DNA from 3 places in the Pseudomonas sp. NPDC090233 genome. Region 1 is predicted to be linked to each of the others. Evidence: predicted binding sites of a transcription regulator. Region 1 holds the regulator's gene; each other region holds the start of a gene.

Region 1 (7,133 bases):
CGACTACCCGTTTCCAGTGATTGCTGGATGACGTTTCGATGAGCCAGTCAGCGTTGAACCTACAATTCAGCAGATGAGGCCGCTACTGGCATATTTGTCAGTTGACCCACGCCAAGGCTATGGCTGTGAGGCTGAGGCAGGTCGCCGTCAGCCACGGCATTGGGGAGATGAGCCCTGATACCTGCAAAGTTGGAAAGCTTCTTGCAGAGCCACGCCCAAGCGCCCCTTGGGCGTCAAAGTTTTGCTCGAAGAGGACACCCGGTGGATCGCACTCAGTTAATCAGCAACGCACGCCACAACCTGGCTGGCCTCGGTCGGGGCAACCTGGGTGTGCCGCTGTTGCTGCTGGTGATGTTGGCAATGATGATGTTGCCGATACCGCCGTTCCTGCTCGATGTGTTCTTCACCTTCAACATCGCCCTGTCGATCGTGGTCCTGCTGGTCTGCGTATACGCCTTGCGCCCGCTCGACTTCGCCGCGTTCCCCACGATTCTGCTGGTCGCCACACTTCTGCGTCTGGCGCTTAACGTCGCCTCTACACGTGTGGTCATGCTTCATGGTCAAGAGGGCCACGGCGCTGCGGGCAAGGTGATCCAGGCCTTCGGTGAAGTGGTGATCGGCGGCAACTACGTCGTCGGTGCGGTGGTGTTCGCCATCCTCATGATCATCAACTTCGTCGTGGTGACCAAGGGTGCCGGGCGTATCTCCGAAGTCAGCGCACGTTTCACCCTCGACGCCATGCCCGGCAAGCAGATGGCCATCGACGCCGACCTCAACGCCGGCCTGATCGACCAGGCCCAGGCCAAGGCGCGTCGCGCCGAGGTGGCCCAGGAGGCCGAGTTCTACGGTTCGATGGACGGTGCCAGCAAGTTCGTCCGCGGTGACGCCATCGCCGGCCTGTTGATCCTGTTCATCAACCTGATCGGCGGCATGCTCATCGGCATGTTGCAGCACAACATGTCGTTCAGCGATGCCGGCAAGGTCTACGCCCTGTTGACCATCGGTGACGGTTTGGTGGCGCAATTGCCATCACTGCTGCTCTCTACTGCGGCCGCGATCATGGTTACCCGTGCCTCGGGCTCCGAGGACATGGGCAAGCTGATCAACCGGCAGATGTTCGATTCGCCGAAGGCGCTAGGTGTATCGGCGGGTTTGATGATCGTCATGGGCCTGGTGCCAGGCATGCCGCACGTCGCCTTCCTCAGCCTTGGCCTGCTGGCCGGTGGTGGTGCGTACCTGGTGTGGAAGAAGCAGCAGAAGGCCAAAGTCGTCGCGCAGCAGGAAGCGCAGCGCCAGCAGGACTTGCTGCCGTCGCCGCAACGGGCGATGGAAACCAAAGAGCTGGGCTGGGATGACGTGACGCCGATCGACATGATCGGCCTGGAAGTCGGCTACCGCCTGATTCCGCTGGTCGACCGCAACCAAGGCGGCCAGTTGCTGGCGCGGATCAAGGGGGTGCGCAAGAAGCTTTCCCAGGATCTGGGCTTCCTCATGCCCACCGTGCACATTCGCGACAACCTCGACCTGCAGCCCAGCGCCTACCGCCTGACGCTGATGGGCGTGATTCTGGCCGAGGCCGAGATCTACCCCGACCGGGAGCTTGCGATCAACCCCGGCCAGGTATTTGGCACCCTCAACGGTATCGCCGCCCGCGATCCGGCATTCGGCCTGGAGGCGGTGTGGGTCGACATCGCTCAGCGCGCCCAGGCGCAGTCGTTGGGCTATACCGTGGTCGATGCCAGTACTGTGGTGGCCACCCACCTGAACCAGATTCTGCAGAAGCATTGCCACGAACTGATTGGCCACGAAGAGGTCCAGCAATTGCTGCAGGTGCTGGGCAAGGCTTCGCCTAAACTTGCTGAGGAACTGGTGCCGGGTGTCATTTCCTTGTCGGGCCTGCTCAAGGTCCTGCAAGCGCTGCTTGCCGAGCAAGTGCCGGTGCGTGACATCCGCAGTATTGCCGAGGCGATCGCCAACAATGCCGGCAAGAGTCAAGATACCGCCGCGTTGGTCGCGGCAGTGCGCGTCGGATTGTGTCGTGCCATCGTGCAAAGCATTGTCGGCGTTGAGTCCGAGCTGCCTGTGATCACCCTTGAGCCAAGGTTGGAACAGATTTTGCTCAATAGTCTGCAAAGGGCCGGGCAAGGTCAGGAAGACGGTGTTCTTCTGGAACCGAGCATGGCCGAAAAGCTGCAGCGTTCGTTGATCGAAGCGGCTCAGCGCCAGGAGATGCAAGGCCAACCGGCCATCCTCCTGGTCGCTGGCCCGATCCGTGCCATGCTGTCGCGCTTCGGCCGCCTGGCTGTACCGAATTTGCATGTTCTGGCGTATCAGGAAATACCGGATAACAAGCAAGTCACCATCGTTGCCACCGTGGGCCCCAACGGCTGAGGTAGTGGGTTATGCAAGTTAAGCGTTTTTTCGCCGCCGATATGCGTCAGGCCATGAAGCTGGTTCGTGATGAGCTGGGCTCCGACGCCGCCATCATCGGTAACCGCCGCATCGCCGGCGGTGTCGAGCTGACGGCCGCGCTGGACTACAAGCTGTCCGCGCTGGCCCCGCGCGTGCCCAATGCCGAGCTCGAAGAAGAGCTGCGCAAGACCCACACGCGGATCGCCACCGCCCAGGCCGAGCTGGACAACCGCAGCGAGGCCAGCGAAGGCAGCCGCCAATTGTTTGCCGGCCAGTCGCTGACCGCATCGGAGCCGTTGATCGAGCCGCACGTGGATGCGCCAGCTGCAGTAGCCCCGGCCGCCCCGGCGCCGGTCGACCCTCGTTTGTTCGATGCCATGCGCTCGGAACTGTCCGGCCTGCGCGAACTGCTGGAAGTGCAGCTCGGTTCGCTGGCCTGGAACCAGCTGCAAGGCAGCAAGCCGGCCCAGGCCAACCTCTGGCGCCGTTTGCAGCGTATCGGCCTGTCCGGCCCGATCGCCCGCGAGCTGCTCGAACTCACCCAGGAAATCGAAGAGCCGCGCCATGCCTGGCGCATGCTGTTGGCGCACCTGGCGCGGATGATCGAGGTACCTGAGGTCGAGCCGATCGAAGAGGGTGGTGTGATTGCCGTGGTAGGCCCCGCCGGCATGGGCAAGACCACCACCCTGGCCAAGCTGGCCGCGCGTTACGTGCTCAAGTACGGCCCGCAGAACCTGGCGCTGGTGAGCATGGACAGCTTCCGCATCGGTGCCCAGGAACAGCTCAAGACCTTGGGGCGCATCCTCAATGTGCCGGTGACCTACGTCGACCCGGGCCAGTCGCTGGCCCAGGCGCTGGAGCCGCTGCTGCGCAAGCGCGTGGTGCTGATCGATACCGCCGGCCTGCAGGCCAGCGACCCGGCCCTGCGCATGCAGCTGGAAAGCCTGGCCGGCCGTGGCATCGCCTCGAAGAACTACCTGGTGCTGGCCACTACTAGCCAGAAGCAGGTGCTGACCGCCGCCTACCACAGCTACAAGCGCTGCGGCCTGGCCGGTTGCATCCTGACCAAACTCGATGAAACGGCGAGCCTCGGCGATGTGCTGAGCCTGGCCATCAGTCATGAACTGCCCGTGGCCTACCTCACCGATGGCCCGCGCATTCCTGACGACCTGCACTTGCCACGGGCGCACCAGCTGGTGACCCGCGCAGTGAATGTGCAGTTGCAGGACGAGCCCAGCGAAGAGGCCATGGCCGACATGTTCGCTGATCTCTATCACAATCCACGGCGAGCGGGTTGATGAAGCGTGTCCAAAATACCTACACCAAGGGGGCTGCCGCATCGCCCCTCGTGTGGCTTGGGTCCAAGCGAGACAAGGTAAACAACGAACATGGGTAGCATGCATCCCGTACAGGTGATCGCCGTAACCGGTGGCAAAGGTGGCGTCGGCAAGACTAACGTTTCAGTGAACCTGTCCCTGGCGCTGGCCGAGCTCGGCCGCCGGGTCATGCTGCTGGACGCCGACCTGGGCCTGGCCAATGTCGACGTGTTGCTGGGCCTGACCCCCAAACGCACCCTGGCTGATGTCATCGAAGGGCGCTGCGAGCTGCGCGACGTGCTGTTGCAGGGGCCAGGCGGTGTACGCATCGTGCCGGCAGCCTCCGGCACCCAGAGCATGGTGCACCTGGCGCCGGCCCAGCATGCCGGGCTGATCCAGGCCTTCAGCGAGATCGGCGACAACCTCGACGTGCTGGTGATCGACACCGCTGCGGGTATTGGTGACTCGGTAGTCAGCTTCGTCCGCGCGGCGCAGGAAGTGCTGCTGGTGGTGTGCGACGAACCCACCTCGATCACCGACGCCTACGCGCTGATCAAACTGCTCAATCGCGATTACGGGATGAACCGTTTCCGCGTGTTGGCCAACATGGCGCAGAGCCCGCAGGAAGGTCGCAACCTGTTCGCCAAGCTGACCAAGGTCACCGACCGCTTCCTCGATGTCGCCCTGCAATACGTCGGCGCCGTGCCGTACGACGAGTGTGTGCGCAAGGCGGTGCAAAAGCAGCGGGCGGTCTACGAGGCCTTCCCGCGCTCCAAATGCGCGCTGGCGTTCAAGGCCATTGCGCAGAAGGTCGACAGCTGGCCGTTGCCAGCCAACCCGCGCGGGCACCTGGAGTTCTTCGTCGAGCGCCTGGTTCAGCCCACCAGTGCAGGGCCAGTGCTATGAGTGCGAGCGGCTTCAAGATGTACAGCAAGGCGTCCAAGGACGCCCAGTACGAACTGATCGAACGCTACGCCCCGCTGGTCAAGCGTATTGCCTACCACCTGCTGGCGCGCCTGCCGGCCAACGTGCAGGTCGAGGACTTGATCCAGGCCGGCATGATCGGCCTGCTGGAAGTCGCCAACAAGTACGACGCCAGCAAGGGTGCGAGCTTTGAAACCTACGCCGGCATCCGCATCCGCGGCGCCATGCTCGATGAGGTGCGCAAGGGTGACTGGGCGCCGCGTTCGGTGCACCGCAACACCCGCATGGTCAGCGACGCGATGCGCGCCGTTGAAGCCAGAACCGGCCGCGACGCTAAAGATCATGAAGTTGCTGCCGAACTTCAATTGAGTCTCGATGATTACTACGGGATTTTGAACGATACCCTGGGCAGCCGCCTGTTCAGTTTCGACGACCTGTTGCAGGACGGCGAACACGAAGGGCTGCACGAGGATGGCGCCAGTGGCCAGGTCGAGCCGTCGCGCGACCTGGAAGACGAGCGCTTCCAGGTCGCCCTGACCGATGCCATCGCCAACCTGCCGGAGCGTGAGCGGCTGGTCCTGGCGCTGTACTACGACGAAGAACTGAACCTCAAGGAAATCGGTGAGGTGCTGGGGGTCAGCGAATCGCGTGTCAGCCAGCTGCATAGCCAGTGTGCCGCGCGCCTGCGCAGCCGTCTGGGGGAGTGGCGGGCGCGCTGAGCCGGGGGTCGTTGCAGTCGTTTTCACGTTGTACCGAATTGATTGAGTGCGCGCTCGGGGCCGAGCGCGTTAGAGACTGCTTGGAGGTCTAATTGAACAAAGACATGAAAATCCTCATCGTTGACGACTTCTCGACGATGCGGCGGATCATCAAGAACCTGCTGCGTGATCTGGGCTTCACCAACACCGACGAAGCCGACGACGGCACCACGGCGCTGCCGATGCTCGAAAGCGGCCATTACGACTTCCTGGTGACCGACTGGAACATGCCGGGCATGTCCGGTATCGACCTGCTGCGCAAGGTGCGCGCGCACGAGCGCCTGAAGGGCATGCCGGTGCTGATGGTGACCGCCGAAGCCAAGCGCGACCAGATCATCGAAGCGGCCCAGGCCGGGGTCAATGGCTACGTGGTCAAGCCGTTCACCGCGCAGGTGCTCAAAGAAAAGATCGAGAAGATCTTCGAACGCGTCAACGGCTGAATCAGCTCAGGGGGCGCCATGGAATCATCACAAACGTCTTTGGGGGAGTTCGAATCGACCCTGAAGAAGCATGCCCAGGAGTTGGTCGAAAGCCTGGAGAAGGGGCAGTTCGGCGAGGCGGTGCAGCTGATTCATCAGCTCAACCAGACCCGCGACCGTGGCCTGTACCAGGAAGTCGGCAAGCTGACCCGCGAGCTGCACAGCGCGATCGTCAGCTTTCAGATCGACCCGCGCATGCCGCAGGCCGAGGAAGTCTCGCAGATCACCGACGCCACTGAGCGTTTGTCCTACGTGGTCAAGCTCACCGAAGGCGCCGCCAACCGCACCATGGACCTGGTCGAGGAAAGCACCCCGGTGCTTAACGACCTGGCGACCGAAGCGCAGAACCTGAGTGTCGACTGGCAGCGCTTCATGCGCCGCGAAGTTGCTGCGCCGGAATTTCGTGACCTGGTCAAGCGCGTTGACAGTTTCCTGACGCACAGCGCCGAAGGTAACCGCAAGGTCTCTGGCCACCTCAATGACATTCTGCTGGCCCAGGACTATCAGGACCTGACCGGGCAGGTGATCAAGCGGGTGACCACGCTGGTGACCGAAGTCGAAAGCAATCTGCTCAAGCTCGTACTGATGGCCAGTCAGGTCGACCGTTTTGCCGGTATCGAACATGACCACCAGCAGCTACGTGCTGAAAAAGATGAAGAAAAATATCCGGCTCGGGGTGAAGGTCCGCAGATTCATGCCGATAAGCGTGAAGACGTCGTGTCCGGTCAGGACGATGTCGATGATCTGCTGTCCAGCCTGGGTTTTTGAGGAGCACGTTTAATGAGCTTCGGCGCCGATGAAGAAATCCTTCAGGATTTCCTGGTAGAAGCCGGCGAAATTCTTGAGCAACTGTCCGAGCAACTGGTCGAGCTGGAAAGCCGGCCCGACGATGCCGACCTGCTCAATGCGATCTTTCGCGGTTTCCACACTGTAAAAGGGGGCGCCGGCTTCCTCCAGCTCAACGAGCTGGTGGAGTGCTGCCATATCGCCGAGAACGTGTTCGACATTCTGCGCAAAGGTGAGCGTCGGGTCGACGCGGAACTGATGGACGTGGTGCTCGAAGCGCTCGACACGGTCAACAGCATGTTCGGCCAGGTGCGTGAACGCAGCGAAGTGACTCCGGCCACGCCCGAGCTGCTGGCGGCCTTGTCGCGCCTGGCCGAACCAGGCGCTGCGCCAGCCCCTGCCGCAGTGGTCGAGGCTGCGCCCGAGCCTGCCGCCGAGGCGGACATCACCGATACCGA
Region 2 (7,133 bases), on a different contig from region 1:
CCGCGAACACCGGCGAAGCCAGCGCCATCCAGCGCGTCGCAAGCTTCGCGGCTGAAGCCGCTCCCACAGGTTTGTAAGTGATCAGACCCGGAACTGGCTGACCAGCATCTGCAAGTGTCCACCCAGGCGCGCCAGCTCCACGCTGGACGCTGCGGTTTCATCACTGGCCGCCGCCGTCTGTTCCGACACATCGCGCACATTCAGGATGCTGCGGCTGATCTCCTCAGCCACCGCACTCTGTTGCTCGGCCGCCGCGGCAATCTGCTGGTTCATCGACTGGATGCTCGACACCGTGCTGGTGATGTTCTCCAGCGACACCCCGGCCTTGCGCGCAAGCTCCACACTGCTGTCGGTCAGGGTGCGGCTGCCCTGCATGGCATTGGCCACTTGCTGAGTACCATGCTGCAGGCCGGCCACCAGTTCTTCGATCTCTTCGGTGGATTTCTGCGTGCGCTGGGCCAGGCCGCGTACTTCGTCGGCGACCACGGCAAAACCACGGCCAGCCTCGCCTGCGCGCGCGGCTTCGATCGCGGCGTTGAGCGCCAGCAGGTTGGTCTGCTCGGCCACCGACTTGATCACGTCCATCACGCTGCCGATCTTCTGGCTTTCCTGCTGCAGCAGGTTCATGGCCTCGGTGGAGCGGTGCACTTCCTCGGCCAGGCGTTCGATCTGGCTGATCGCTTCGCCCACCACGCGGTCACCCGCGCGGGCCTCGCCGTCGGCGCCGGTCGCCGCGTGCGAAGCCTGCTCGGCATTGCGCGCGACTTCCTGAACGGTCGCGGCCATTTCGTGCATGGCGGTGGCGACCTGGTCGGTTTCGACCTTCTGGCTGTTGGCCCCGGCGCTGGTCTGCTCAGTAACGGCCGACAGCTCTTCGGCGGCGCTGGCAATCTGCGTGACGCCGTCGCGGATACCGCTGATCAGCTCGCGCAGGGTGGTGCCCATGCGCGCGATGCCTTGTTGCAGCACGCCGATTTCGTCGCGGCGGGTGATGCGCATGTCGTGGGTCAGGTCGCCACCGGCGATGCGCTCCACGGCCTGCAGGGTCTCGCGCAGGGGGCGGGTGATCTGGCGGGTGATGATGACGGCTGCCAGTACACCGGCGAGCAACGCCAGGAGCGTGGCGATGGTTTGCAGGCTGCGGGCCTGGGCGCTCTCGACGTCACGGCGGTCGATCTGGATCTTGTACAGCGCGTCGCTGCGCTTGACGATGTCGGCGCCCTGCACGGTCATTTCTGCACGGGAAGTGGTGATCTCCGCGACCGCATTGCGGAACTGGCGCACCGCCTCGCGGTAGGCCTGGACCGACTGTTCGAACTGCTGCACGCGGGTGGCATCGGATGGCAGCTGGCGCTTGAGACTGTCGATCTCCACCAGCGCCGACTCCAGCTGGCGCAGGGCCGCCTGTTCGTTGGCCGCGCTGTTGTCGGCGATGTAGCCGCGTACGTCGATACGCACTTGTAGCAGTTGTTGACGCACTTTGCTGATCAGCTGGTACTGCGCCAGGCGCACGCTGTCGGCGTCAGGGCGGGCCATGACGTCCTGGCTGAGGGATTCCATGGCCTCGTCGGCCTTGGCCGCCGATACGTTCATCGCCTCACGGGCGGCCAGGGAGTTCTTGTAGCCAGCGCGCATCTTGTTCAACGAGACCTTGTATTCGCTGATGGTCTGGCCCAGTTCTTTCAGCAGCTTGACGTTTTCCGGGCTCTTGAAGGTGCTGACCAGGTATTCCTGCTGCTTGCTGAACGCGTCCAGCTTGGCCTGGGTATTGGCGGCGGCGGCATCGTCGCCATTGGCGATCATGTACTGCAGGCGCGCGATGCGCAGGTCGGTCAGGTCTTTGTTGAGCTGGCCGATGTCGCCCATCCAGTTGCTGCGGTCGATCAGGCTGCCCAGGCTGGTCCAGCCGGTCAGCGCCAGCAGGCCGGTAAGGACCAGCACCAGGCCGAAGCCCAGGCCGAGTTTAAGGTTGACGCTGATGTTGGCGAACCAGCTGTTCATGCACGCTCTCCAGAAATAATTTCGCTCACTTGATCATTTTTCGATCGCAAGGCGTTGTTGTTCTGGATGCCCGCTGAATCGTGCAGGAGTTATCGGCACGAGACCGCGAAGCTGAAACGCTTTTTCAGCTGATTTGTAACTCTATGAAACCCTTGGCAATTTCACTGACCATTGGTCAAAGGCTGCGCGCACTGAAGGTATCGCAGCTGTTCACATCCCCCTGGGCAAACCCGGCCTTGAACCAGCGCACCCGCTGCGCCGAAGTGCCATGGGTAAACGAATCCGGGACCACGCGCCCCTGGCCCTTCTGTTGCAAACGGTCATCACCGATGGCGTTGGCGGCATTCAGCGCTTCCTCGACATCCCCGGGCTCCAGCCAGTTCAGGCGTTGCTGCGCCTGGTAGGCCCAGACACCGGCCAGGCAGTCAGCCTGCAATTCCTGGCGCACCAGCAGGCCATTGTCGCCCTCCATGCGTTGCCCAGCTCGGCGCGCGGCATCGACCTTGGCCGACACCCCGAGCAAAGTCTGCACATGGTGGCCGATCTCGTGGGCGATCACGTAGGCCTGGGCGAAGTCGCCGGCAGCTGCGAAGCGAGTTTCCATCTCGCGGAAGAACGACATGTCCAGGTACACGCGCTGGTCTGCCGGGCAGTAGAAGGGGCCTACCGCCGCCGAGGCGAAGCCGCAGGCGGAATTCACCTGGCCGCTGAACAGCACCAGCTTGGGGTCGCGGTATTGTTTGCCTGCCTGGGAGAACAGGGCTTTCCAGGTGTCTTCGGTGTCGCCGAGGATCGACGCGACGAATTGCGCCTGTTCGTCGTTGGCCGCCGGCGCCTTGTTGTCTACGCCGCTGGGGGCCTGCTGCTGTTGCTCCATCTGCCCGGTGAGCTGGCCGAGAATCTGCAGCGGGTCCTGGCCGGTCAGCCAGCCGATGCCGACGATCAGCAGGATCGCGCCGAGCCCCAGGCCCTTGCCGCCACCAAAGCGCATGCCACCGCCGCCGCCACCTTCGCCACGGGCATCGACCACGTTGTCGCTGCGCCGGCCTTTTCGCCATTCCATCAGATGCACTCCCGAGCTTGAAACATGAAGTCAAAGATTAGTTCACCTCAGCCAAACGGACTAATGCATAACCATTTGGTTAAGTAACGGACCACTGAATTCAATATTCATCCCTGGCGACTTATCTGAAACTGCATGTCCGCCTGCCACGCCCAGGCGTTCAGATAATTCCAAGAGAGGAAAACGGCATGCCCGCCCAGGACAACAGCCGCTTCGTGATCCGTGATCGCAACTGGCACCCCAAAGCCTTGACTCCCGACTACAAGACTTCGATTGCCCGCTCACCGCGTCAGGCACTGGTCAGCATCCCGCAATCAATCAGCGAAACCACCGGCCCGGACTTCACCCACTTGGGCTTCGGGGCCCATGACCATGACCTGCTGCTGAACTTCAACAACGGTGGCCTGCCGATCGGCGAGCGCATCATCGTTGCCGGCCGTGTCGTCGACCAGTACGGCAAGCCGGTGCCCAGCACCCTGGTGGAGATCTGGCAGGCCAACGCTGGCGGCCGCTATCGCCACAAGAACGACCGCTACTTGGCGCCGCTGGACCCAAACTTCGGCGGTGTCGGCCGCTGCCTGACCGACCGTGATGGCTACTACAGTTTCCGCACCATCAAGCCCGGCCCGTACCCGTGGCGCAACGGCCCCAACGACTGGCGCCCGGCGCACATCCACGTAGGCGTCAGCGGCCCATCGATCGCCACCAAGCTGATCACCCAGCTGTACTTCGAAGGCGACCCGCTGATCCCGATGTGCCCGATCGTCAAATCGATCGCCAACCCTGAAGCGGTGCAGCAGTTGATCGCCAAGCTCGACATGAGCAACGGCAACCCGATGGACTGCCTGGCGTACCGCTTTGACATCGTGCTGCGCGGCCAGCGCAAGACCCACTTCGAAAACTGCTGAGGACCCCGCCATGCCAATCGAACTGCTGCCGGAAACCCCCTCGCAGACCGCCGGCCCCTACGTGCACATCGGCCTGGCCCTGGAAGCGGCCGGCAATCCGACCCGAGACCAGGAAATCTGGAACTGCCTGGCCAAGCCAGAGGCGCCGGGTGAACACATTCTGCTGATCGGCCAGGTGTACGACGGTAACGGCCACCTGGTGCGCGATTCGTTCCTGGAGTTGTGGCAGGCCGATGCCGCCGGCCAGTACCAGGATGCCTACAACCTGGAAAACGCCTTCAACAGCTTCGGTCGTACCGCCACCACCTTCGATGCCGGCGAGTGGACCGTGCAGACGGTCAAGCCGGGTGTGGTGAAGAACGCTGCCGGCGTGCCCATGGCACCGCACATCAACATCAGCCTGTTTGCCCGTGGCATCAACATCCACCTGCACACGCGGCTGTATTTCGATGATGAGGCCGAGGCCAACGCCAAGTGCCCGGTGCTTAACCTGATCGAGCAGCCACAACGCCGCGAGACCTTGATTGCCAAGCGTTGCGAAGTGGATGGGAAGACGGCGTATCGGTTCGATATCCGGATTCAGGGGGAAGGGGAGACGGTGTTCTTCGACTTCTGAATGAAAATGGGGCCGCAATGCGGCCCCAGCATCTCAGCCTTTCACCGGTTTCAGGTCGAATGCATCGCTCTGATACTGGAACAGCAGGCAATCTGCTGCGGCGGTGCAGCCGCTTTCATGCACCAGGTTCGCGGGCAGCTTGTAGTAGGACCCGGCCGGATACTCAATACGCTTGCCGTCGATCACTGCGTAGAACGTACCGCTCAACACCACTGTTGGCAGCGTCTGGCTGTGCTGGTGCAGACCGTTATCAGTGCCTTTCCTGAACTTCACGTACGCTGAATAAGGCCCTTTGCCGAAGATATCCCCTTCAACATTGGCGTAGCTGACAGCGCCGTTGGTCTTGGGTACGTCCTGCCAGTTCAAGGCCGCGCTATCGGTCACTGAAATGGTTTTTTCAGCCGCGTTGACGCCGAGGGCCAGGGTGCTGAGCGCCAAGGTCGCGATAATTGTCTGCACAGCTTTCATGATGAAGTTCCTTCGTTGAGTGACGATGCAACGAAGGTTACCTAAACGAAGAAAGCACAAATACGCGCCTTAGAGGCCATGACCTGTGCTGATAATGCACAGATCGACTTCACCATCTCGCCTCGGCGTAGTACGTCTGCACGTACTCCAGCAATGCCCGCACCTTGGGCGCCAGATAGCGGCTTTGTGGATAAACCGCGTAGAGGTTGCGCGCTGGCAGCTTCCAACTCTCCAGCACTGGCACCAGCCGCCCATCCTCCAGGGCATCATGAACGATGAAAGGGTCGAAGCTGGCGATGCCCAGTGCACCGATGGCAGCGGCGCGCAGGGCCATCGGCGAGTTGGCGCTCAAGCGCCGGGGCATCAGCACTTCACATTGCTCTCCAGTGTCGCGGGCAAGCTGCAAGCGTTGCGGGTGCAACAACTGGCTGTAGCCGAGCAGAGGGTGGTTGGCCAGGTCCTCGGGCGTGGCCGGTGTGCCGTGCCGTTCCAGGTAGCGCGGGGCGGCCACCAGCATGACCTCGCTGGCAGCCAGCCGACGCGCCACCAGGCTTGAGTCAGGCAGGTGGTCGGTGACCCGCAGGCAGACATCGATTTCCTCTTCCAGCAGGTCGACGAAACGGTCACTGCAGTGCAGCTCGATTTGCAACTGTGGATGGCGCTCGACGAAATCCGGCAACCAGCGCCCCAGTTCCAATTCACCAAACGCGGTAGCCACGCCCAGGCGCAAGGTGCCGGTGGGCTGTTGCTGATGCTCGGACAACTCCAACGTCATCGCCTGCATCTGTTCGAGGATCTGCACGCAATGGCGATAGAACAGCGCACCGGCTTCGGTGAGGTGCAGGCGGCGGGTGTTACGGGTGAGCAATTGCGTGCCGAGATGGCGTTCGAGGTGCTTCACCTGGCGTGACAGGACGGTATGCGAGACGCCCGCCTGGTGGGCGGCGGCGCTGAAACTGCCGAGGTCGACGACCCGGCGGAAGGTCTGCATGGCACTGAACTGGTCCATCGGCACAACTCTCCTGGCTGCGTGCGCCGGGGCCATTGCGGCCCCGGTGCAACGCGGATCAGCGCCGGACCAGCAGCACCCCGCTTTCCATGTGATGGGTATACGGGAACTGGTCGAACAGCGCGCAGCGTTCGATACGGTGGGTATCTTGCAGCTGAGCGATGTTCTGCGCCAGCGTCTCGGGGTTGCAGGAGATGTACAGGATTCGCTCGAAACGCCGGGTCAGCTCGCAGGTGTCCGGGTCCATGCCCGCACGTGGCGGGTCGACGAACACGGTGCCGAAGTCGTAGCTTTTGAGGTCGATGCCCTCCAGGCGACGGAACGGGCGCACGTCATTAAGCGCCTGGGTCAACTCTTCGGCCGACAGGCGCACCAGGCGCACGTTATCCACAGCGTTTTCGTCGAGGTTGCTCAGCGCGGCGTTGACCGAAGTCTTGCTGATCTCGGTGGCCAGCACCTGGCGCACGCGGGTGGCCAGCGGCAGGGTGAAGTTGCCGTTGCCGCAGTACAGCTCCAGCAGGTCGTCATCGCGATCGCCGATGGCCTCGAATGCCCAGCTCAGCATCTTCTGGTTCACCGCGCCGTTGGGCTGGGTGAACGCGCCTTCTGGCTGGCGATAGCTGAACACCCGGCCAGCGACGTCGAGTTGCTCTACCGCGTAATCGCGGCCGATGACCAGGCGTTTGCCCTTGGAGCGGCCGATCAGGCTCACACCGAGTTCTTCAGCCAGTTGCCGCGCGGCCACTTCCCAAGCCTCGTCCAGCGGCCGGTGGTAGCACAGGGTGATCATCGCGTCGCCGGCCAGGGTGGTCAGGAACTCCACCTGGAAAAGGCGGTTGCTCAGGTCCTCGCTGGCCTGCCAGGCGGCTTTCAGGCGCGGCATCAGGTCATTGATGCGCTGGCTGGCAATCGGGAAATCATCGATCAGGATGGCCTTGTGCTTCTCGCCGGGGGCGAACATCGCGTAGTGGCGCTGGCCGTCTTCGCGCCACAGGCGGAACTCGGCGCGCAGGCGATAGTGCTCGCGCGGCGAGTCGAATACGGCCGGCTCTGGCGCACCGAAGGGCG
Region 3 (7,133 bases), on a different contig from region 1:
GCTACGCTTTCAGGGGCAGTATTTTGATATTGAGACGGGGTTGCATTACAACCGGTACCGATATTATGACCCGCAGATTGGACGGTTTATTAGTCGTGATCCGATAGGTCTGCTCGGCGGGTTGAACGCTTACGGCTATGCTCCGAACCCTATTGAGTGGACAGATCCCTACGGGCTTATCCGGGAACCCACGAACGCGGGTAGAAAACCTAGGTCTTCGAAGCCTAATCAGAACTCTCGATGCCCTTGTCGAAATGCTTGGGAAATCAAAAGGTACGACCGTGTATGTGAAGCGTTGCTGAACGGGACCAAAGTTAAATACTACCGAGATCCAGTCAGAAATAACTGGTGGTCCCGTGACACTGAAAACCATGGAGGCAGCGCATGGAAAGTAATGAACCAGCATGGCAGCGAGCTGATTCACATTAGAGATGCAGATATCTATGGTGATTACATGACAAAAAAACACAAAGGGCAAACAGGCGCTCGAATAAGCATGAAAGGAATGAAATGCAAAAAAAGAGAGGAACAGAAATGATCAAGAATGCAATTGAGTTTAAAGAGCTATGTGACATTGACTCCGATACAACATTCGCCTACCAACAAGCCTCAGAGGAAATATGGCTGGAAATTCTAAAGACATATCCAGAGATCACCATGGCAGTGGCCTCAAACAAAACAATCCCTGACTCAATCATTGAGCTACTATCGACAAGCAGTGATATAGAAATCCGTTGGACAATTGCTACCAAACGCAAACTGAACAGAATGACGTTTGATCGGTTGTCGGTAGACAACGATGCTTTGGTGAGGCATTCCATTGCCTGCAACCCCAAAGTACCCAGAGATATACTTTTCCAGCTCACCCAGGATCCTGATGAAAAAGTAGCCTATTCAGCAAACCGAAAACTTGAAAAGCTGCAGCACGCAAATAAAGAAACTAAACAGCCTCACATAGAAAAGACATACATGAATACGAAAAAGATAAATATGATTACCAATGCTATCGAATTCAAAGAAATATGCGAAGGCGGATCAAATACCAATTTTGCACACCAACAGGCACCGGAAGAGATATGGCTGGAAATTCTAAATAGATATCCTGAACTTGACACCGCAGTCGCTTCGAACAAAACAATCCCAGACTCAATCATTGAGCTACTATCGATAAGCGACGACGTAAATGTGCGCTGGAGAATTGCATTAAAGCGAAGATTGAGCAGATCGGCGTTTGATAGGTTGGCAATCGATAAAGATGCCTCTGTAAGGCAGCGTATTGCCTGCAACCCAAAAGTACCCATAGACATACTTCGCCAGCTTACTCAGGACGATGACGAAATGGTGGCGGACTCAGCCAAAAAAAAGCTGGCAAAACTTCCAAGCTCGGAAGCGTAATTTAAAAAACCAAGCATTCGGCGCGGGGAATGTTATACAGAGCTCCTCGGAAGGCACTTGGTACTCTCCTGGCAAAGCAGAGCACGGCAACTCATGGAAAGAATTTTCAAAATCGCGAGGAAATACACTGGAATGGATTGCCGACCTAAACGAGCACGGTGACTGGCTGGGCGAAAAGAAACATAAAGGACCGACCGGCCGCTCCATAGATCTACGAAAGCTTAAATGCCAGGAAAGGCAATGATCAATTCAGCAGAAGAATTTATAGCATTAGCCGACAGCGACAACCCAGAAACTCGGAGTCGGTCACTGACTGAAAGCGCGAGCATCCAAGTTTGGGAACGCGTGATTTCAAGCTATGGAGATTACGAAACACACATTCTGAGAAACATTACAATCCCAATGCGGATAATTGAAACATTAGCAAATAGCAAACAATGGAAAACTCGCCACGCTGTTGCCAGAAAAAGAAAATCCGGTTCTCAAATACTGACAATCTTATCGCACGACGAGGAGCCATTAGTAAGGCAAGCTGTCGCGGCCAATAAAAAACACCCTTAGAAATTTTGTCAGCTCTGGCCAACGACCCAGATGACCGTGTCAGGCGCGTTGCAACGTACAACCTCGCGGTACGTAAAAATTGAAGGGGCATTCTTCAGCAGGCTTGGAATGGCACTGCACGGCTTAGGGATGGCAAAGAGGGGTCCAGTGTGAGTGATGACTGAGACCTGCCTATGCACTTAACCGCGCTTGCAAAGTCACTATTTTTTTAGAGCGCCGTGCCCGCATGCTAAACTGCCTGCCGTTTTCAATGCCCTCCACGGGCCACTCCCACGGTACCTTCATGGCCAAACGCCAGCTCAATCGTCGCCAAAACTGGCGTATCGAAAAAATCCAGAACGAACGCGCCGCTCGCGCCGCCAAACGCGAACAGCACGTGCTGCATGAGCTGGAGGGCGGTGACCTGGGGCCAGAGCAGTTGGGCCTGGTGATCGCGCACTTTGGTGTGCAGGTCGAAGTCGAGGCCCAGGACGGCGACGTCGCCGGCCAAGTGTTCCGCTGCCACCTGCGGGCCAACCTGCCGGCGTTGGTCACCGGCGATCGCGTGGTCTGGCGCGCGGGCAACCAGGGCATTGGCGTGATCGTCGCGCAGATGCCGCGCAGCACCGAGCTGTGCCGGCCGAACAACCATGGCCAGCTCAAGCCAGTGGCGGCCAACGTCGATTTGATCGTGATCGTCTTCGCGCCGGCGCCCGAACCGCACCCGAACCTGATCGACCGCTACCTGGTCGCCGCCGAGCATGCCGGCATTCGACCATTGCTGCTGCTTAACAAAGCCGATTTGATCAACGACGAGAACGGCCCGGGCCTGCATGCGTTGCTTGAGGTCTATCGCGACCTTGGTTATCCGTTGCTGGAAGTCTCGGCTCACCAGGGTGACGGGATGCAGCGTCTGCAGCAGATGCTCGACGGCCACATCAGCGTGTTCGTCGGCCAGTCGGGCGTGGGCAAGTCGTCTTTGGTCAACAGCCTGCTGCCAGCCGCCGATACCCGCGTTGGCGACCTGTCCGAATGGTCGGGCCAGGGCACGCACACCACCACCACTGCGCGCTTGTACCACTTCCCCAACGGCGGTGACCTGATCGATTCCCCGGGCATCCGCGAATTCGGCCTTGGCCACGTCAGCCGCGACGACGTCGAGGGTGGTTTCATCGAGTTTCGGGACTTGTTCGGCACCTGCCGCTTCCGCGACTGCAAGCATGATCGCGAACCCGGTTGTGCACTGCTCAAGGCATTGGAAGACGGCCGCATCAAGCCACAGCGCATGAACAGCTACCGCTCGATCATTGCCAGCCTGCCGGAAGACAGCTACTGATCAACCCGTGGGAGCGGCTTTAGCCGCGAAGCAAGCGCCGCGGTGGATGGCGGCTGAAGCCGCTCCCACTGCGGCGCCCCTGGGTTACTGGTCTTTGGCCTCGTCCATCTTCAAAGTACCTTCCTCGAAAATGTTCAGCTTCTGACGCAGCTCACGCGGCTGCATCGGCGCCTGCTCAGCACCGGGTGCTGCAGAAGCCCCCGGGGCATTACCCGCAGGCGGGGCGGGCTGGGCAGCGGGCGCCTCGGGCGAACCTTGTTCACCCTCGATATTGCGCTGGGCCTTCTTGGTCAGGACGATGATGTCGATGCGCCGGTTGACCGGGTTGAACGGGTCCTTGCGATCGAACAGCGACGACGACGCATACCCCACCACGCGCGCCACCTGGTCATCCGGGTAGCTACCGGCAACCAGCGCACGGCGCGCGGCATTGGCGCGGTTGGCCGACAGTTCCCAGTTGCCGTAGTCACCGCTGCCAGCGTAAGGCTTGGCATCGGTGTGGCCGCTGATGCTGATCTTGTTCGGCACCGCCTTGATGGTGTCGGCCATGGCCAGCAGAATGTCCTCGAAATACGGTTGCAGGCGCGCACTGCCGATGTCGAACATCGGCCGGTTCTCGGCATCCATGATCTGGATGCGCAGGCCGTCCTGGGTGATCTCGAAGAGAATCTGATCCTTGAACTTCTGCAGCTGCGGGTTTTCATCGACCTTGTTCTGCAGCTCCTGCAGCAGCAATTCGAGGCGCTCGCGCTCGACCTGCTCGGCCATGGTCTCGACCTGATCCTTGTCCAGCTGGATGCTGGTGTCAGGCGTAGGCTCGGATTTCTCTTCCGGATTGATGGTCTTTTCCGGCGCCAGCTGCGGCGAGCCGCCCAGGTCGATCACGTAGGGCGTACCGCTTTCAGAGAAACCAATCGGGTCCTTGAAATAGCCGGCGATGGCGATCTTCTGCTCGGGCGTGGCGGTGGACATCAACCACAGCACCAGGAAGAACGCCATCATCGCCGTGGCGAAGTCGGCGAAGGCGATCTTCCAGGCGCCGCCGTGGTGGCCTCCACCGAAGCGCTTGACGCGCTTGATGATTATCGGCTGATTGTTTTCCATGGCTTAGCGACCGCGAACGGCTTGTTCCAGCTCGGCAAAGCTCGGGCGGTGCTTGGGATACAGCACCTTGCGCCCGAACTCGACGGCCAGCGAAGGTGGCATGCCCGAAGCCGAGGCCACCAGCGAGGCCTTGATCGACTCATACAGGTTGATCTCTTCCTTGGCATCGTGCTCCAGGCACTTGGCCAGCGGGCCGAAGAAGCCGTAGGCCGCGAGAATACCGAAGAAGGTACCGACCAGGGCCGCGCCCACGTGCATACCGATGGCAGCCTGGTCGCCCTCACCGAGCGACGCCATGGTCACCACGATACCCAGTACCGCCGCGACGATACCGAAGCCGGGCATGCCATCGGCAATGCCGGTGACCGCGTGCGAGGGGTGCTCGAGCTCTTCCTTCATGCTCAGCAGCTCCATGTCGAACAGGCCTTCGAGCTCGTGGGGTGCCATGTTGCCGGTGGACATGATGCGCAGGTAGTCGCAGATGAACGCGGTCATGCGCTCATCGCCCAGCACGGCGGGGTACTTGGCGAAGATCGGGCTGGCCGCGGCGTCTTCGATATCGCTCTCGATCGCCATCATGCCTTCGCGACGGCTCTTGTTGAGGATTTCGTACACCAGGCCCAGTACTTCCAGGTAGAAGGTGTGGGTAAACCGGGAGCCAAACATCTTCATCGACTTCTTGACCACATGCATGGTCATGTAGCCGGGGTTGGCCTGCATGAAGGCGCCAAAGGCTGCACCGCCGATGATCAGCACTTCGAACGGCTGGATCAGTGCCGCGATCTTGCCGTGGGAGAGTACGTATCCGCCGAGCACGCTCGCGAATACGACGATGATGCCGATAATTTTAGCCATAGGTTCAAAGCACTTGCTGTCGTGGTCGGGATGAGGGACGGGAGCTTTAAAACTCTTCTTCTACTTATCGGCAGAACTGCGCCAGACTATAGCCACTCAATGCGAAAAGCCAGTTCGGACTGATGTCAAAATGCCAATGGAATCCAAGGTGCCCACTCAGAATCCGCGTACGCTAGAGGCCTGGGTAAAGCTGCTCGACGGTATCCGTGTACCGGTGCCGAAGCAGAGTTACGACCGGGTCATGAGCGCCATCAATGATAGCCGCCGCTCGCTGCGCGACATCGCCGAACTGATGCAGGACAGCCCGGCCCTGGTGCTGTCGGTGATGCGCGAGGCCAATCACCCGGCCAACGCCAGCCAGGCAGAACCCGCCGAAAGTCTGGAAATCGCCCTCAATCGCCTAGGCCTGGCGCGCACCCGCGAATTGCTCAACCGCCTGCCAGCGCTGCCGGACGACGATATCCCGCCAGTGCTGCGCCAGTTCCTGCTGATCAGCCAGCACGCGTCGCAACAGGCCAGCGGCCTGTTCGCCAGCCGCCTGGCGCGGCTGTGGCAGGAAATCCACTGGGGCAGCCTGCTGTTCCTGTCACCCCTGTGGCCGATGGCACTGGCCTACCCGAAACTGCTCGACGCCTGGGAACTGCGGGTGATCCACAAGGGCGAAGAGGCAGCGGATGTCGAGCAGGAACTGTTTGGCGTGCGCATCATGGCGCTGTGCCAAGCCATGGCCGAGCACTGGCGCCTGTCGCAATGGGTCACCCAGGGCTACCGCCTGCTGCTGGAAGAGCGTGAACAGCTTGGGCAGATATTGAGCATCGCCCGCGACGGGGACCCGCTGAGCCAGCAGCATCGCCTGGACGAGGCGCCGGCCTTGAGCCGCTGGTTCAACCAGCCGGCCAACACCGTGCTGCTGGCCAACAACCTGGCATTGGCGGCGCAGGTGGGCTGGGACAACCCGCATCTGCTGCGCTGGCAACTGCTGACCGCGCTTTACCTGCAGACTTCCCTGGAAGACGTACAGCAACAGGTCCACCAGCAGGCCGCCGCCAGTGCCCGCCGCCACGCCAGGCATGCGCTGTTCCACCCCGCCGAAGCCTTGATCTGGCCTTGGGACCAGCGCCGCCCGCATCCCGACATGCTGGCTCCGCCACCGCCCTCCAGCGACGCGCTCGGCCAGTGGCGCAAGCTGTGCCAGGAGTTGCTGGCCCAGCCCAGCCCGTTCACCAACGCCGTGCACCTGGCCACCCAGGCACGTGAAGCCCTGCTGGCCTGCGGCATGCAGCGCATCATGCTGCTGACCCTGGACAAGGCCACCGACTACCTGCGCGTGCAGCAGACCGCCGGGTTGCCCAAGGAAGCTGCAGCCATCGCCTTGCCGGTGCCGCAGAGCAAACTGCTGCAAAAGTTGCTGGCCAAGGCCGCTCAGCTGCGCCTGACGCCGGAGAACCATGCCCAATTCTCGGCCCTGCTGCCGGCCCCGTTGCACGCATTCTTCCGTGGCGAACACCTGCTGCTGCGCTCGCTGGCGGTCAACGACCAGGTATTGATGCTGGCGGTGGCCGACCAGGGCGGCAAGCCGCTGGCCGATGTCAGCGTGCAGGCGTTCGGTAAAACCGCGCAATGTATCGAGCGCGCCCTCGCCGTGTTTGCCAACCGCAATGCCTGACCCTTGCGCTACAATCGCCCCTCTTTCCACACTGGAGACCGTGGATGACTGATTTTGCCGGACTGCCGCTGGTGATCGAACCCGCGGATCTGCTGCCGCGCCTGGATTCGCCCCAGCTGATCCTGGTCGACCTGAGCAGCGCCAACCGCTATGTCAGCGGGCACATCCCCGGCGCCCGCTTCGTCGAAGGCAAGCGCACCCAGTTGGGCCTGCCACCGGCGCCAGGCCTGCTGCCGG

Evidence for each region. Region 1 encodes FliA, which starts transcription of late flagellar genes. Its sites were predicted from a motif close to CTAAAGTTTNNNNNNNNNNNGCCGNTAA; they were not measured.
Region 2: the regulator FliA is predicted to act here: its motif matches at 2,091-2,118, upstream of ACIQUF_RS19850 (methyl-accepting chemotaxis protein).
Region 3: the regulator FliA is predicted to act here: its motif matches at 5,295-5,322, upstream of motA (flagellar motor stator protein MotA).

The regions. Positions count from the first base shown of each region.
Region 1 covers NZ_JBIVYQ010000010.1:50,618-57,750, forward strand. The annotation lists gene flhA (flagellar biosynthesis protein FlhA) at 262-2,391, shown strand; gene flhF (flagellar biosynthesis protein FlhF) at 2,403-3,710, shown strand; gene fleN (flagellar synthesis regulator FleN) at 3,801-4,634, shown strand; gene fliA (RNA polymerase sigma factor FliA) at 4,631-5,371, shown strand; gene ACIQUF_RS24200 (chemotaxis response regulator CheY) at 5,476-5,850, shown strand; gene ACIQUF_RS24205 (protein phosphatase CheZ) at 5,869-6,657, shown strand; gene ACIQUF_RS24210 (chemotaxis protein CheA) at 6,670-7,133, shown strand, end outside.
Region 2 covers NZ_JBIVYQ010000007.1:23,920-31,052, forward strand. The annotation lists gene ACIQUF_RS19850 (methyl-accepting chemotaxis protein) at 82-2,001, opposite strand; gene ACIQUF_RS19855 (neutral zinc metallopeptidase) at 2,177-3,064, opposite strand; gene pcaH (protocatechuate 3,4-dioxygenase subunit beta) at 3,253-3,972, shown strand; gene pcaG (protocatechuate 3,4-dioxygenase subunit alpha) at 3,983-4,588, shown strand; gene ACIQUF_RS19870 (cupin domain-containing protein) at 4,622-5,056, opposite strand; gene ACIQUF_RS19875 (LysR family transcriptional regulator) at 5,166-6,065, opposite strand; gene trmA (tRNA (uridine(54)-C5)-methyltransferase TrmA) at 6,124-7,133, opposite strand, start outside.
Region 3 covers NZ_JBIVYQ010000006.1:403,408-410,540, reverse strand. The annotation lists gene ACIQUF_RS19100 (RHS repeat-associated core domain-containing protein) at 1-538, shown strand, start outside; gene ACIQUF_RS19095 (hypothetical protein) at 535-1,395, shown strand; gene ACIQUF_RS19090 (hypothetical protein) at 1,636-1,956, shown strand; gene rsgA (small ribosomal subunit biogenesis GTPase RsgA) at 2,240-3,271, shown strand; gene motB (flagellar motor protein MotB) at 3,356-4,375, opposite strand; gene motA (flagellar motor stator protein MotA) at 4,379-5,230, opposite strand; gene ACIQUF_RS19070 (HDOD domain-containing protein) at 5,361-6,896, shown strand; gene ACIQUF_RS19065 (rhodanese-like domain-containing protein) at 6,941-7,133, shown strand, end outside.